Regions from separate parts of the Ventrimonas faecis genome, predicted to be linked through region 1. Evidence: riboswitches for the same ligand, from Rfam matches in the RefSeq annotation. Region 1 holds a riboswitch; the other holds the start of a gene.

Region 1 (6,248 bases):
TGTTGATCTGACCATGCCATCCGGCAAGGTGAAGACCCTGACCAAGATCAGCCAGTGGTATGAGATCGGAAGCATGCTTCACATCTGCGGTGTCGATACTGACGATGAGAAGAATGTGATCACCGATGAGGAAGGTGTATACACCGTGACGGTCTACGCCCATGGCTACAAGACCATGAGCAAGAAGGTAGAGATTGGCAATGCATCTGCTGTGAAGAAGGCTGTGACCTTCCTGGCCCAGGCCATCTCCGTACAGAAGACGGATGACTATGGTGTGGATGCGGTGTCCAGTGCAACTTCCATTGGCGGTGGCAGCAGTTCCGGTTCTGATGATTCCGGTTCCAGCAGCACCGTAAATGGCTGGCTGGTATTTGACCACGATCTGCTGGCAAATGCTCTGATCTTAAATGAGATCAACCCGACTGCGGAGAGCAGCGCGGTAGCACAGTGGTATTTTGATCAGAACCTCATGTATGTAACCGATGATACTGCAGACGAGTTCTATAATTTCACCGATTACTTAAATGCAGTCAAAGACGCAAAGCTTGGAGATGGCAGATTTGTAAGCTTTGAACAGTACCAGAATGAGGGAACCCCGTCATCTAACGGACGTCCGTACCAGATTAAGCGCGTTCTGGAGGATGGTAAGTTAGGCAGCACCGAGACCCTTTCCACTATGGTCGGTAAAAATGCACCGGTTCTTACAGGTATTACCGGCAAGCTGGGCGAGAACCTGGTACTGACTGCAGAAAACGATACCGAGTACTTCAAAAAAATCCAGGGCATATATCTGGATGGCAGCGCAATCGGTCTCAGAAATGATAACTATATGACCCAGTTCGCATTCAGCGAGGATGGAACCCAGCTCATCATCTACGCATATGAGACCGTAAATGGAACCGAATCCAAGACCCCGTTAAGCGCAGGTGAGCATACACTCCGTATTGTCGCTAAGGGCTACAAAGAGGCCACCATCACCCTGACGGTAAGCAAAGAGACAGAGGTGTTTGAACTGTCCCTGGCAGCAAACCCGGAGAAAGCAGACGGCGAAGAGGCGACTGTATACCATGCAGGCCAGACTGTGTATGTCAATGCATCCGCAGAGGATGGAGATCTGAAAGGTGATTTCCAGAAGAATCTGAAGGAAGTTACCCTGAACAACAAGATCGTTCTTCCGGCTGGCGAAGGTCAGATTGGCAGTGAGGAAGATTATCAGATCGAGGATGGCATGGTCATTCTTGGCAAGAACCTCTTCAAAAAGGCAGGAAGCTACACCCTGCAGTTAAAGGCAAACGCAGACGCAGGCTATGCACCGAAGACCCTGGAGTTTGAGGTGAAGGAGGCTGTGGAGACTCCGGCGGAAGATGGGAAAGCTGTTCCGACATTCCGTGAGGCTGTTCTGAAAGAAGAAAGCGGTATTTTGGCAAAAGATCCGTATTACCAGATCTTCTTTGATGGTGTTGACCTGGATAAGGATGGCAAGACCGAAGATGATGTAGAAGAGTGGCTCAGATCCAAGACTCTGGCTGTTTATGTGGACGGAGAGCACTACGAGAGCGGTCTGAATCAGGACAATACAAACTGCTATTCCATTCAGGAGAGTGACGGATTTTACAAATCCATTCTGGCAATTCGTCCGGCAGATATGAGCGGCGAACACCGCGTGAAGATCACCGCAGATGGTTATAAGGTTCGTGAGTTCTACTTCACCGGAAGTGCAAACGAGCAGAAAGACAAGGATGCACCGGTATTTGAGCAAGCAGAAGTGAAAAAATCTAACTCTGGCTATGGAGATTACTACAACCTTACATTCAGCGGCAGCAATGCAAAAGATTTCTTCAGTTCAGACCGCTTGACCGTAAGAGTAAATGGCAGTGAATATACAAAGCTGAAGAATTCTTATGAGAGCGTTGGAAGCACAGAGGGCAGTAAGATTTATGCATATAATTCCTACTCCTCCACACCTGCACTGGAACTCAGACCGGAAGATATGTCCGAGGATCTGGAGATTACAATTACCGCAGATGGTTATAAGTCCTGTACCTTCACAGTGAACGGACTGTCTGATGAGAAAGTAACACCGGAATATCAATCTGCAACTTATGTGGAAGCAGGAACATGGGATCCGGCATATTACCGCATTGATTTTACAGCAAAGGATGATAAGGCATTAAGCGAGTACCTGAGCGATAAGACAATGGCAGTAACTGTAAATGGCAAAGACTACGATCGTGCCTACAGTCTCTATTCCAGCAGTACGAAGAAGTTTGTTGCAGCTGGAGCAGACAATGGTTACGGTATGGTTTACAGCTATCTGAAATTATCTGCAGATGCATTTGCAGATGGTATGGTAAACAAAGTAGAGATTTCCGTGGATGGATATGAACCCATTACCTTCAACGTTGGAGAATCCGATGAGATTGGAATTGACGACATCGAAGCAATCGCAGATGTTGAGCTTCCTGCAGAGGACGAGATCATCGCTTCCGATGACAAGAAAGAGGAAATCTCCGATGACATCATCGACGAGGACAACACCTCTGATGACATCAAAGACACCGATTCTGCAGATGACTCTGAGGACAAGGTAGACGAGTCCGAGGATGCAGCAGATAAGTCTGACGAGACTGGCGATGATGAGTCTGAGGATCAGGCAGATGACGTCACCGATGAGGATGATGCAGAGGATACCGACGCCGCAGACAAAGATGCTGATGCAGACGAGGAAGAGTCTTCTGAAACGGAAGAAGAAGCTGCAGATGCAGAGGAAGATTCCGAAGCAGAGATGGAATAAGCATTAAAAACTTATTTTATATAGAAGAAAAATAATAGAAAGACCGATACTTCTGGCAGCCCATTCCGGATTTCAGGAGTATCGGCCTTTTTCTTTCCTGGTAAATTCAGTTGACAGTTTTCCTTTCATGCCGTAAGATATCATACGGAATTAGTGTCGGCCGTTCGGGGCCGGTGAAAAGGGAAACGGGTGCAAGTCCCGTGCGGTGCCGCCGCTGTAAGCGCATTTAAGGCAGTCTGATTTCACTGTTTCATATTATTAATAGAAGAAATGGGAAGAAACCAGACAACATTGCCGCGCAAGCCAGAAGACCTGCTTTTTCCGCTTTTGCTGTCACGGTCCATGACAAGGCAAGGGAAACAAGGGTGAAGTCTGCCCTGGATGCAAAAATACGGTGCATCATTTGATCTGCTTTTTGCAGGTTGAATGGTGCTTTTTTATTGCGCTGCATCCTGTTCCTGCATGGGTAGTACAAAAAAATTTCAACATCAGGAGGAAAACAATTATGAGAAACAAGAAACTGGTAATCTTAACTATGGCTGCCTGTATGACCACCGGTCTGGTGGCTGGATGCGGCGCAAAGAGCGCAGATACTGCAACACCGGCTGAGACTGCAGCAGAGAGCACCGCTGCAGCTGAGGAGAGCGGTGCAGAGGAGACCGAAGCGGCTGGCGATTCCACCGCAGATGAAGCGTATGAGCCGGTTACCATTACCTTAAATCTGGAGCGTTCCGGTCTGGGTGAGAACGTAGAATATACTTTTACCAAGAAGCCATCCGCAGTGGTTGCTTCCGGTGATCAGATGGCAGATTTCTTCTTTGATCTTGGCCTGGAAGACCAGATGGCTGGTTACACCAAGGGAAGCTGCTGGAGCACCGTTTCCCAGTATCCGGCAAGAGACCAGGTGCCGCAGCTGTTAGAGGCAGGAAAAGGCATTTCCAACCTTTCCAAAGAGGAACTGGTGGCAACCGGATGTGATTTTCTGATGGGTTGGGACTCTGTATTCTCTGATAAAAACTTCGGAAAAGAGTTCTGTGACGCCAACGGAATCGCCATGTATTTCCCCTATGTATGCTCTGATAAGGCAACCTTCGAGGATCTGTACAAAGACTATGAGACTCTTGGAAAAATCTTCCAAGTAGAGGATGTGGCATCTGAGAAGATCCAGGCTATGAAGGATACCCTTCAGGAAGTAAAAGACACTCTGGGTGATGATGTTTACCAGAATCCGGTGACTGTGTTTGCGTACGATTCCGGTGAAGATGCTCCGTTTACTGCATGTCAGGGTATGCCGGGCGACATCATCAAGCTGGCTGGCGGAATTTCCATTTTCGATGATATCGAGGCTGGCTGGGCTACTCCGTCCTGGGAGGAAGTGGTAGAGCGTGACCCGGATGTGATCCTGATTCTGGACTACACCGGGGACATTTCCGAGAAGAAAAACTTCCTGGAGACCAATGAGTTTACCAAGGATTTAAGAGCCGTGAAAGAGGGCAAAATCTACTCTGCATGCTGCAGCGATATGCAGGGTTCCGCAGGTTCTGCAGAGGCAGTCAAAGAGATTGCAAAGCAGCTGTATCCGGATAAATTCTAATTGGAAATTGGTAAGGTATAAGGGATTTCCCACACGGGAAGTCCCTGTTTTTGGAGAAAACATGAAATCAGAATTAAGTAAAAAAAGTAACCGGGAAACGGGACGTTTTGTGTGTACCCTTCTGATTGTGCTGCTTCTGATTGCAGTGGTCACGACCATTTCTGTGACTCTTGGAGCCATCCATGTGTCACCAGATGAGATCGTAAAGATTCTGGTCAATAAGACATCAGGAAAGGAAGTTTTTGCAGTTTCCTGGGAACAGAAAACGGAAAATATTATCTGGAATATTCGGTTCCCGCGGGTTATCATGGCCTTTATTGTGGGAGCGGGACTCTCTCTTTGTGGGGTACTGATGCAGGCTCTGACCAAGAATCCGCTGGCAGATCCCTATGTACTGGGAATTTCTTCCGGTGCTTCCGCCGGAGCGGTCAGCGTTATCATTCTGGGGATGTTCAGCTTTCTGGGCGGCTATTCGGTAATCTTTGGCGCGACCCTGGGCGCAGCAGTTGCCATTGGGCTTTCCTTAAGCATTGCGTCTCTAAAAGGAAGAATTACCTCCACCCAGCTGGTGCTGGCCGGAATTGCAACCTCCGCGCTGTTCTCTGCCATGACAAACCTGATCGTTTACGGGTTCAATAACGGTTCCGATAAGACGAAAATGGCGCTCTACTGGATGGTGGGATCCTTAAGCGGAGCCACCTGGAGCCGCGTGAAATATGTGTTTATCGTATCGGTTGTCATGATGGCAGTGATTCTTTTGTTCGCGCGGGAACTGGATATTCTCCTTCTGGGAGATGATGTGGCAGAGACGCTGGGCGCGGATACCAGACGCATCAAACTGTTGATCATTCTGGCATCCACCGTGTTGACGGGCGTGGTAGTTTCGGTCAGCGGCGTTATCGGATTTGTGGGTCTTGTGGTGCCGCATGTGATGCGTGGATTTGTGGGTTCCGGCCATAAGCGCCTGATTCCCATGTCCATTTTGGGCGGCGGCCTGTTTGCTATGATCGCAGATCTGATTTCCCGTATCATCATTGCGCCGGAAGAACTTCCCATCGGCGTTATTGCGGCATTTTTCGGGGCTCCGTTCTTCCTGTATTTAATTCGGAAAGGAAGTGTAGGCCGATGAGTTTACTGGTAAAACATCTGGATTATGAAATCGGAAATGACCGGATCCTGGATCAGATCTCCCTTGAAATCCGGGATGGAGAATTTGTGGGCCTTGTGGGACCGAACGGCTGTGGCAAGTCCACATTGCTGAAGCATATCTACCGGACCTATAAGCCAAAGGGGCAGACCATCTTTCTGGATGGAAACGATATTATGGAGCTTTCTGCGAAAAAACTGGCAGGCGCACTGGCTGTCATGGCCCAGGAAAACCAGCTGGAATTTGACTTTACCGTGCGGGATATGGTGATGTTTGGCCGATATGCCCACAAGAAATTTCTGGAAGGAGACACCGCAAAAGACCGGGAACTCTGCGAAAAATGCCTGCGGGAAGTAGGACTGACCGGTTACGAAACACGTTCCTATTTAAGTCTCTCCGGTGGAGAAAAGCAGCGTGTCCTCCTGGCCCGGGTACTGATGCAGGAAAGCCGTTACATCGTTTTGGATGAACCGACAAACCATTTGGATGTCAGCTACCAGTATCAGATTATGGATATTTTGAGAAATCAGGATGTCACCGTATTTTCCTCCATCCATGACCTGAATCTGGCTGCGCTTTACTGTGACCGGATCATTTTTCTGTATCAGGGAAAGATCGTAGACTGCGGAACCCCGGAAGAGGTGCTGACGAAAGAAAATATCCGCAAATACTTCGGAATCGAAGCCCAGGTGACAAGGAATGAAGCTACCGGA
Region 2 (6,248 bases), on a different contig from region 1:
GCTCCGGCTTCATGTCGCTCCAGACCGGTGCAGACACGGCACGGCCAGACTGTCCTGAACCATCCTGCTGCAATTCACCGACAGAACCGTTCCCGGATTTGCCCGCATCCTGATCCGTATTTCCGGCTTCTGCAGCCGCCTTTCGAGCATCCGCCGCATTCTGCTCCGATTCCGTCCCCGATCCCGACACCCTGCCAGTACCGCAGGCCGAAACTCCCGCCGCCAGAAACACCACCAGCGCACCAGCCAGCACGCTGCGGCGCAGCCACATATTTCCACGTTTTCTCATATTCATCCTCACTCTGTAACGCGATTCACACGCCGTGTCATCTGCTTTCTCATTCTGCCTTAACACTTGCAGAATCAAACAGCAGCGTATATTCAATCTCATGTGGCGTACTCATAGCTGTGGTATCTGCCGCTACCGACATCTTCCGGTCGAACACCGTCACCGGAATTTCAAACACCGAAGTTTCTCCACCCTGATTCACCGGGAGAAATTTCTCCTCTCCAACCTTCATGTAATCATAATTTGGGCTGCTCCACACAACCTCCGCAACCGCCTTCTGATCCTTTACGGTAAGCTTCGCCGGAGATTCCACGCTCACTTTACCGGAGCCTCCCTCCATGGACACCGCCACGGTATAAGTGCCATCTGCCAGTCCCAGACTCTCTGCGGTCACCTGAGCCGCATCCTTCAGTGCATCCGCCGGAAGGGAATCCGCGCGGAACACCAGGACACGGTCATACCATTTTTCTTTCTTCTTGCTGAAGGCAGCGCAGTCCAGTTCCTTGTCCAGTGCCTCCACCGGAACCGTAAAATGATGGCTTCCATCCCCGTCTTCCTCAAAGGGGATCATCTGAGCCTCTGAAGCCTTCGCGGCTTCTTCCCCGGTTCCCATAAAAAGCTTTAAGTAACCGGTACCACCCATCTTCATATCAGCTGTCATCTCACCGTCTTTTACGGTCAACTCACATGACTCAATCTTAAACATACTGGAACTGGAGTCCACCTGAATCTGGTACACGCCATCTTTTAACTCTGATCCGGCTACCGGCGTCATGCCTTCTGTCCCGACGCTCTGCTGCGCCGCAGTCTCATCTGCCGCAGCTACATCGGCATCAGCACTCTCCTGCGAACTGTCCTTCGCATCCTCACCATCCTTCTGCGCGTCCTGATTCTCTGCTCCATCCGCGTTTCCAGTCTCCTCCGATACCACAACCGGCTTTCCGCCCTGTGCGGGCAGTGTCTCTGCCTGATTTTTTCCGCCGCAGCCTGCTGCCAGAATACTGCTTACGCATACTGCTGCCACAATTCCATATATTTTCTTTCTCATATTTTTCATCCCTATCAAAACGGGCGGCCGGAATTCCATCCGCCGCCCATTCTTTCTATCTTTTTTAATAATTCTGATTACTTCAGGCTGTCGATGGCTGCCTGCGCATGCTCAACAAACAGCTGCTGGATCGGCTCTAACTCGCCTAAGCCGCGTACCAGACAGGTTACATCGTAACCAGCCTTCTCAAACTCAGTCTTCCAGGAGCCATCCTCATCGCCTGCCATATCGTTGTTTGCATGGTCACCAGCAACGATCATGAGCGGCTCAAGAACAACCTTCTTGTACTCGCCCTCTTTAACTTTAGCGATAACATCTTCCAGGCTTGGCTCCGCCTCTACGGTACCTACATAGTAATGCTCATAGCCCTCAGAAGCAAGCATATCCTGCATCTTTGCGTAAACAGCGTTGGAATCTGCCTCGGTGCCATGGCCCATGAAGCAGATTGCGGTCTCTCCGTCATCGTACTCAGCGGTAGCCTCCGTAATTGCCTTAATCACTGTCTTGAAATCATCATCACTGGTTAAAAGCGGCTGGCCGATGGCTACTTTATCAAATGCGTCAGAATACTGTGCCACTTCGTCTGCAAGATCGTTGTACTCCAGGCCGTTCATCAGATGGGTCGGCTGGATAACCAGGGTCTTTACTTTATTGTCAACGGCACGCTTTAATGCCTCATCTACGTTATCAATCGTTACATCATCTCTGGATTTCACATGATCAATGATGATCTGACTGGTAAAGCCACGTCTTACAGAATAATCCGGAAATGCCTTTTCCATTGCGTTCTCGATCGCTCCGATGGTAAGACGGCGGCTGTCGTTGTAGCTGGTTCCGAAGCTCACTACCAAAAGCTCCTGTTCTCCGATCTCATCCTGATTTCTTGTGTTGTCCATAGATGCATCTCCAGTATCGTAATTTTCTTCGTCTTCCTCCTCAGCCGGAGTTTCTTTGGTCTCAGCCTCGGTAGTTTCCTCTGCCGCCTCAGTCGTAGTTTCCTCCGCTGTGGTTTCCGCTTCTTTCTCTGCCTTTCCCGCACAGCCTGCCATCATCGCAGCAGAAAGCGCAGTCACTGCAAATAATGCTGTCAGTGTTCTCTTCTTCATGATACGTCCTCCTCTAAAATGGTATGGTGTAAAACCATCCGTACTGACACTATCGATTTTGGAATACCCGGAACATACCACGAACAATGGCCCTGAACAACCCTGAGAAAATTCTGAAAAGATCATACGGCACGACCAAGTCCTCGTGGTCTGGAATGCTCCTGTACCAACAACCGGCAGGTTTCCTGGCTCGCAGCTCAACACACATAAGATTGCCTTCCCGGTCTCCAAAAACCAGTGGCTGCCATGCCCCTCCGGCATGCGCATAATCCAATGCTCCCTGCTTACAGTGACGAGATCGCGCAGGTCTTCCACCTGCTTCCCTTTTACCCTGAGTCCGCATTTTGCGGTCCCCGGCACCGATTGCCCTATTTTCGATATGCATCCATCATACCATTCCCTCAGAGAAAAGGCAATGAAAAAGCCTTATTTTGTTGCTGTTCACGCGTTGCGCAAACAGTAACCTTATTTTCTCAATTCCGCAATTCTGCGGTTCAAGGTACTGCGGGAAATAGAGAGCCTGCTGCAGATTTCCTTCTGGGTCTTTCCTGCATCCAGCAGCTCCCGTATTTGTTTCAGCTCGTACGCCCTGGAGGAAATGTCCGGAAGTTCTGTTGCTGCATGCACATATCCATCATGCAGCACCGCCATTTCCAACTGGATATTCAGTTCGTTAATTTCCATCCTCATCAGCCACTCATAATCCGCAGGCGCTATGGTTGCTGCCGTCCTGCTCTTTTTGTAAATGCGGCAATAGTAATCCAGCATATTTTCCGTATAGCGCAGAAAAAGTTCCCGGTCTGTGTGAACCGTATGGGCCGGACGCAGGCTCTGCCCCTGCATGATGTCATACAACCTCTGGCTGAACAGTCCGGCCTGACACCGCTCCTCCAGATCCTGATCCGTGCAGAAAACGATCCGTACCGGCTCCAGGTCTCTCTGTTTTTTCCGATTCTCGATCACCTCTGCCAGACGCTCCTGGTAGTAGATCTGCATCCGCTCCGGGTAATTGATGATGATAGTCCCGTCATGGATATTTTTCAGCAGCCCGTCCTCGCCAAACAGATATTCACACAGATAATCCTGATAAATGCTGGAGCTGTGCATGATCAGAATATCCTTCAGCTTCCGGCTGGATTCATTGTGGATCGCCTTCGCCACCAGCTCATTGATCTCCGCATCATCGGTATTCACCAGAATGATATTGCGGTTCTCCCGTGCATAAGTTCTGGCCCGTTTTAACAACTCCATATCGCAGATATCCTCCAGAAAATCAAAGGTAATGTAGCTCCCGTTCGTAAACTGTACGGATTCCTTCTGGATTTCGCTGTATTTGCGGAAGGTAAACAGCATAGAAGCACCGTGTTCATGCTCATAGATTGGCTTGATGTTGATGATGCCGTAAAAATGATTCCGCTCAATGGCGGCTTTCATCATTCTGTTCTTCCGCTCCTGTGTGCGAAACGTCTCCTGAATGGCCTCATAAGGAAACAATTCCTGGATTCGTTTTCCGAGAAGCGGCTCCGTGATCCAGAACAGCTTTCGGAAGGACTCGTTGGCAAACAGGATATTTCCATAAAAATCGGTGTAAACCAGCGCCGTATCATTGGCATTCAGGATTCCTTTTAATTCATCATTTTTTTCTTCTATAATCCGTGAATACTGGCTGTCCGTAATCTTGGAAGCAATCAAATCGGCCATGCTGTGCATAAATGTGACCGTAGAATTGATTTTTTTAAACAAGGCTTTTCCTCTGTCCTTTGGTAAAATCAGGGCAATCACACCTATGGTCCGGTGGTCCAGGCGGATCGGCACACCCACAAAGGATTCCATCTTACAGACAAGATATTCCGGACACTGCCTGCAGCTTTCCTTGTCCCGCTTATGCTCCAGCAGGACGTCCTGATTATCATAAAATACTTCCGCCATCAGCGAGCCGATTTTAATATCCTGATACAGGGAAAAATACTGGAACGCACTGCCGATCACATTCATGTCCGCATCCGTGATAATAACATCGGTTTCCAGGACATCTGAGATAGCCCGCGCGAAATCATTAAATTCTGTCTTTAACTCACCCTTATACTTCATAACACACCCCACATCATGCAGAAAGGTCCGGAAAAGCACCTGCACGGCTTTTCCGGACCTTCCCAAGGACCTCATCCTGTTATTTTGTATACTCAGCCGCGATCTTGCGGATCAGCTCTAATCTCTCCGGAGCAATGTCAGAAGAGATGGTGCAGTCAGCGCCGATTGCAACGCCCTTTGTACCTGCCTCATCGAGAATCTTCTTAATCTCAGCTCTTAACTCTTCCTCAGTTCCGGTATAGAGGATGCTTCCCTCTGCGTTGTCGAAGCCACCGATTACCGGCTTGTCGCCAAGGATCTTCTTGCCTTCGCCAAGGGTGATGCCCTCAGAATATACAGCCCAGTTGTAAGCTGCTACCGGATAATCTTTGTACCAGCTTAAGTTGTTGGTATATTTTCCGTATCCGCAGATATGAAGGATAGTCTTATTGGAAAACTCATTGATGTAATTTAATACATCCAGATCCAGCGGCTCTACCAGTTTCTTGTGGCCTGCGTGGGTCAGCATCTTATCCTGTACGCACTGTACGCTGTAGTAAATGCCGTCGATGGAAGTCTCCTCAAACAGCTTCTTAACCAGGATCTTGGTATCCTCTGCGATGCATCTTGCAGCCTTCTCCATAACCTCCGGGCTCTCGTGGAACAGTCTTACGAATTTCTTGAAGTCCTCATCGTACTCCTCGAAACGAAGTCTGATGTACTGGAGCGGGGAGAAGATGTTGTAGTATTTGTATACATCATCACCGGCATGCTCGCAGATCTCTTTCACATACTCAACCTGCTTGGTAATCCACGGATGATCCGGTCCAACGGACTCTACCTTGTCCAGATCCTCAACAGAAGTGATGGTCTTGCGGCATACAGACGGATGACCGAAGAAACCATCGGACATGATCTTTAAGAAATCCGGCTTTACCTCGTCGATGTACTTTTTCTGTTCAGCAACTACGGTGTTGTAGATTTCCGGATCTGCTCCGCTGTAGTGGTTATGGAAAGATACGAAATGATGCCAGAAGGCAACCGGTACTCTCTCCTCAGTCTCGTTATTTAAAAATGCGTCAATTACCGCTTTTCTATCGTCTTTCATACAATTCTCCTTCTCTTTCACCTGTCTGGAAATCCAGTGGATTCTTCCGTCATTGATGTTGTTCGGAATGGAACAGTCAGCGCCCATGATGTAGCCGCGGTGTCCGTTTTCCTTAATGAGCTGGTCCACAAACTTGCAGACTTCCTCTTCGCTTCCGCTGTCGATCAGGGTCTGTGGGTTATTATCAAAGCCGCCCAGTACGCATTTACCCGGGAACAGCTTGCGGCCTTCCTCAATGGTAACGCCCTCTGTGAAAGTTGCCCAGTTGTAAGCCTTTGCCTCGTAATCCTGATACCAGCTTAAGTTGTTTTTGTGATGCGCGTATCCGCAGATATGGAGAATATTGTAATCACTCAGCTTATTTGCGGTCTCCAGAACGCCAATCTCCGTCGGGCGGATCAGGCGGTCATAGGTTTCACGGTCATACATGCTGCTCTGTACATTCTGTACGCAGTAGTAAATGCCGTCCAGCTTTGTCTCGGTCAGAAGCTTTGTTACCAGGATCTCCAGATCCTTCTGAATCTCCATGCCGGCCTTGTGAAGCTCCTCCGGGAAATGCTCTGCAAGATATACAAAGCGGTCATATTTCAGGTCATAAAAGTCCAGACGGATACGAATAACCTGCAG

Evidence for each region. A riboswitch is a leader RNA that binds a small molecule or an ion and turns the genes downstream of it on or off. The one in region 1 is predicted to bind cobalamin.
Region 2: linked by a shared signal. The riboswitch ahead of WMO41_RS11705 (sirohydrochlorin cobaltochelatase) and the one ahead of WMO41_RS06670 (ABC transporter substrate-binding protein) in region 1 are both predicted to bind cobalamin.

Annotation. Positions count from the first base shown of each region.
Region 1 covers NZ_JBBMFJ010000010.1:66,074-72,321, reverse strand. The annotation lists gene WMO41_RS06675 (N-acetylmuramoyl-L-alanine amidase family protein) at 1-2,794, shown strand, start outside; cobalamin riboswitch at 2,929-3,128, shown strand; gene WMO41_RS06670 (ABC transporter substrate-binding protein) at 3,300-4,388, shown strand; gene WMO41_RS06665 (FecCD family ABC transporter permease) at 4,450-5,517, shown strand; gene WMO41_RS06660 (ABC transporter ATP-binding protein) at 5,514-6,248, shown strand, end outside.
Region 2 covers NZ_JBBMFJ010000025.1:35,849-42,096, reverse strand. The annotation lists gene WMO41_RS11715 (ABC transporter substrate-binding protein) at 1-289, opposite strand, end outside; gene WMO41_RS11710 (hypothetical protein) at 339-1,337, opposite strand; gene WMO41_RS11705 (sirohydrochlorin cobaltochelatase) at 1,415-2,443, opposite strand; cobalamin riboswitch at 2,602-2,822, opposite strand; gene WMO41_RS11700 (sigma 54-interacting transcriptional regulator) at 2,909-4,534, opposite strand; gene WMO41_RS11695 (uroporphyrinogen decarboxylase family protein) at 4,614-6,248, opposite strand, start outside.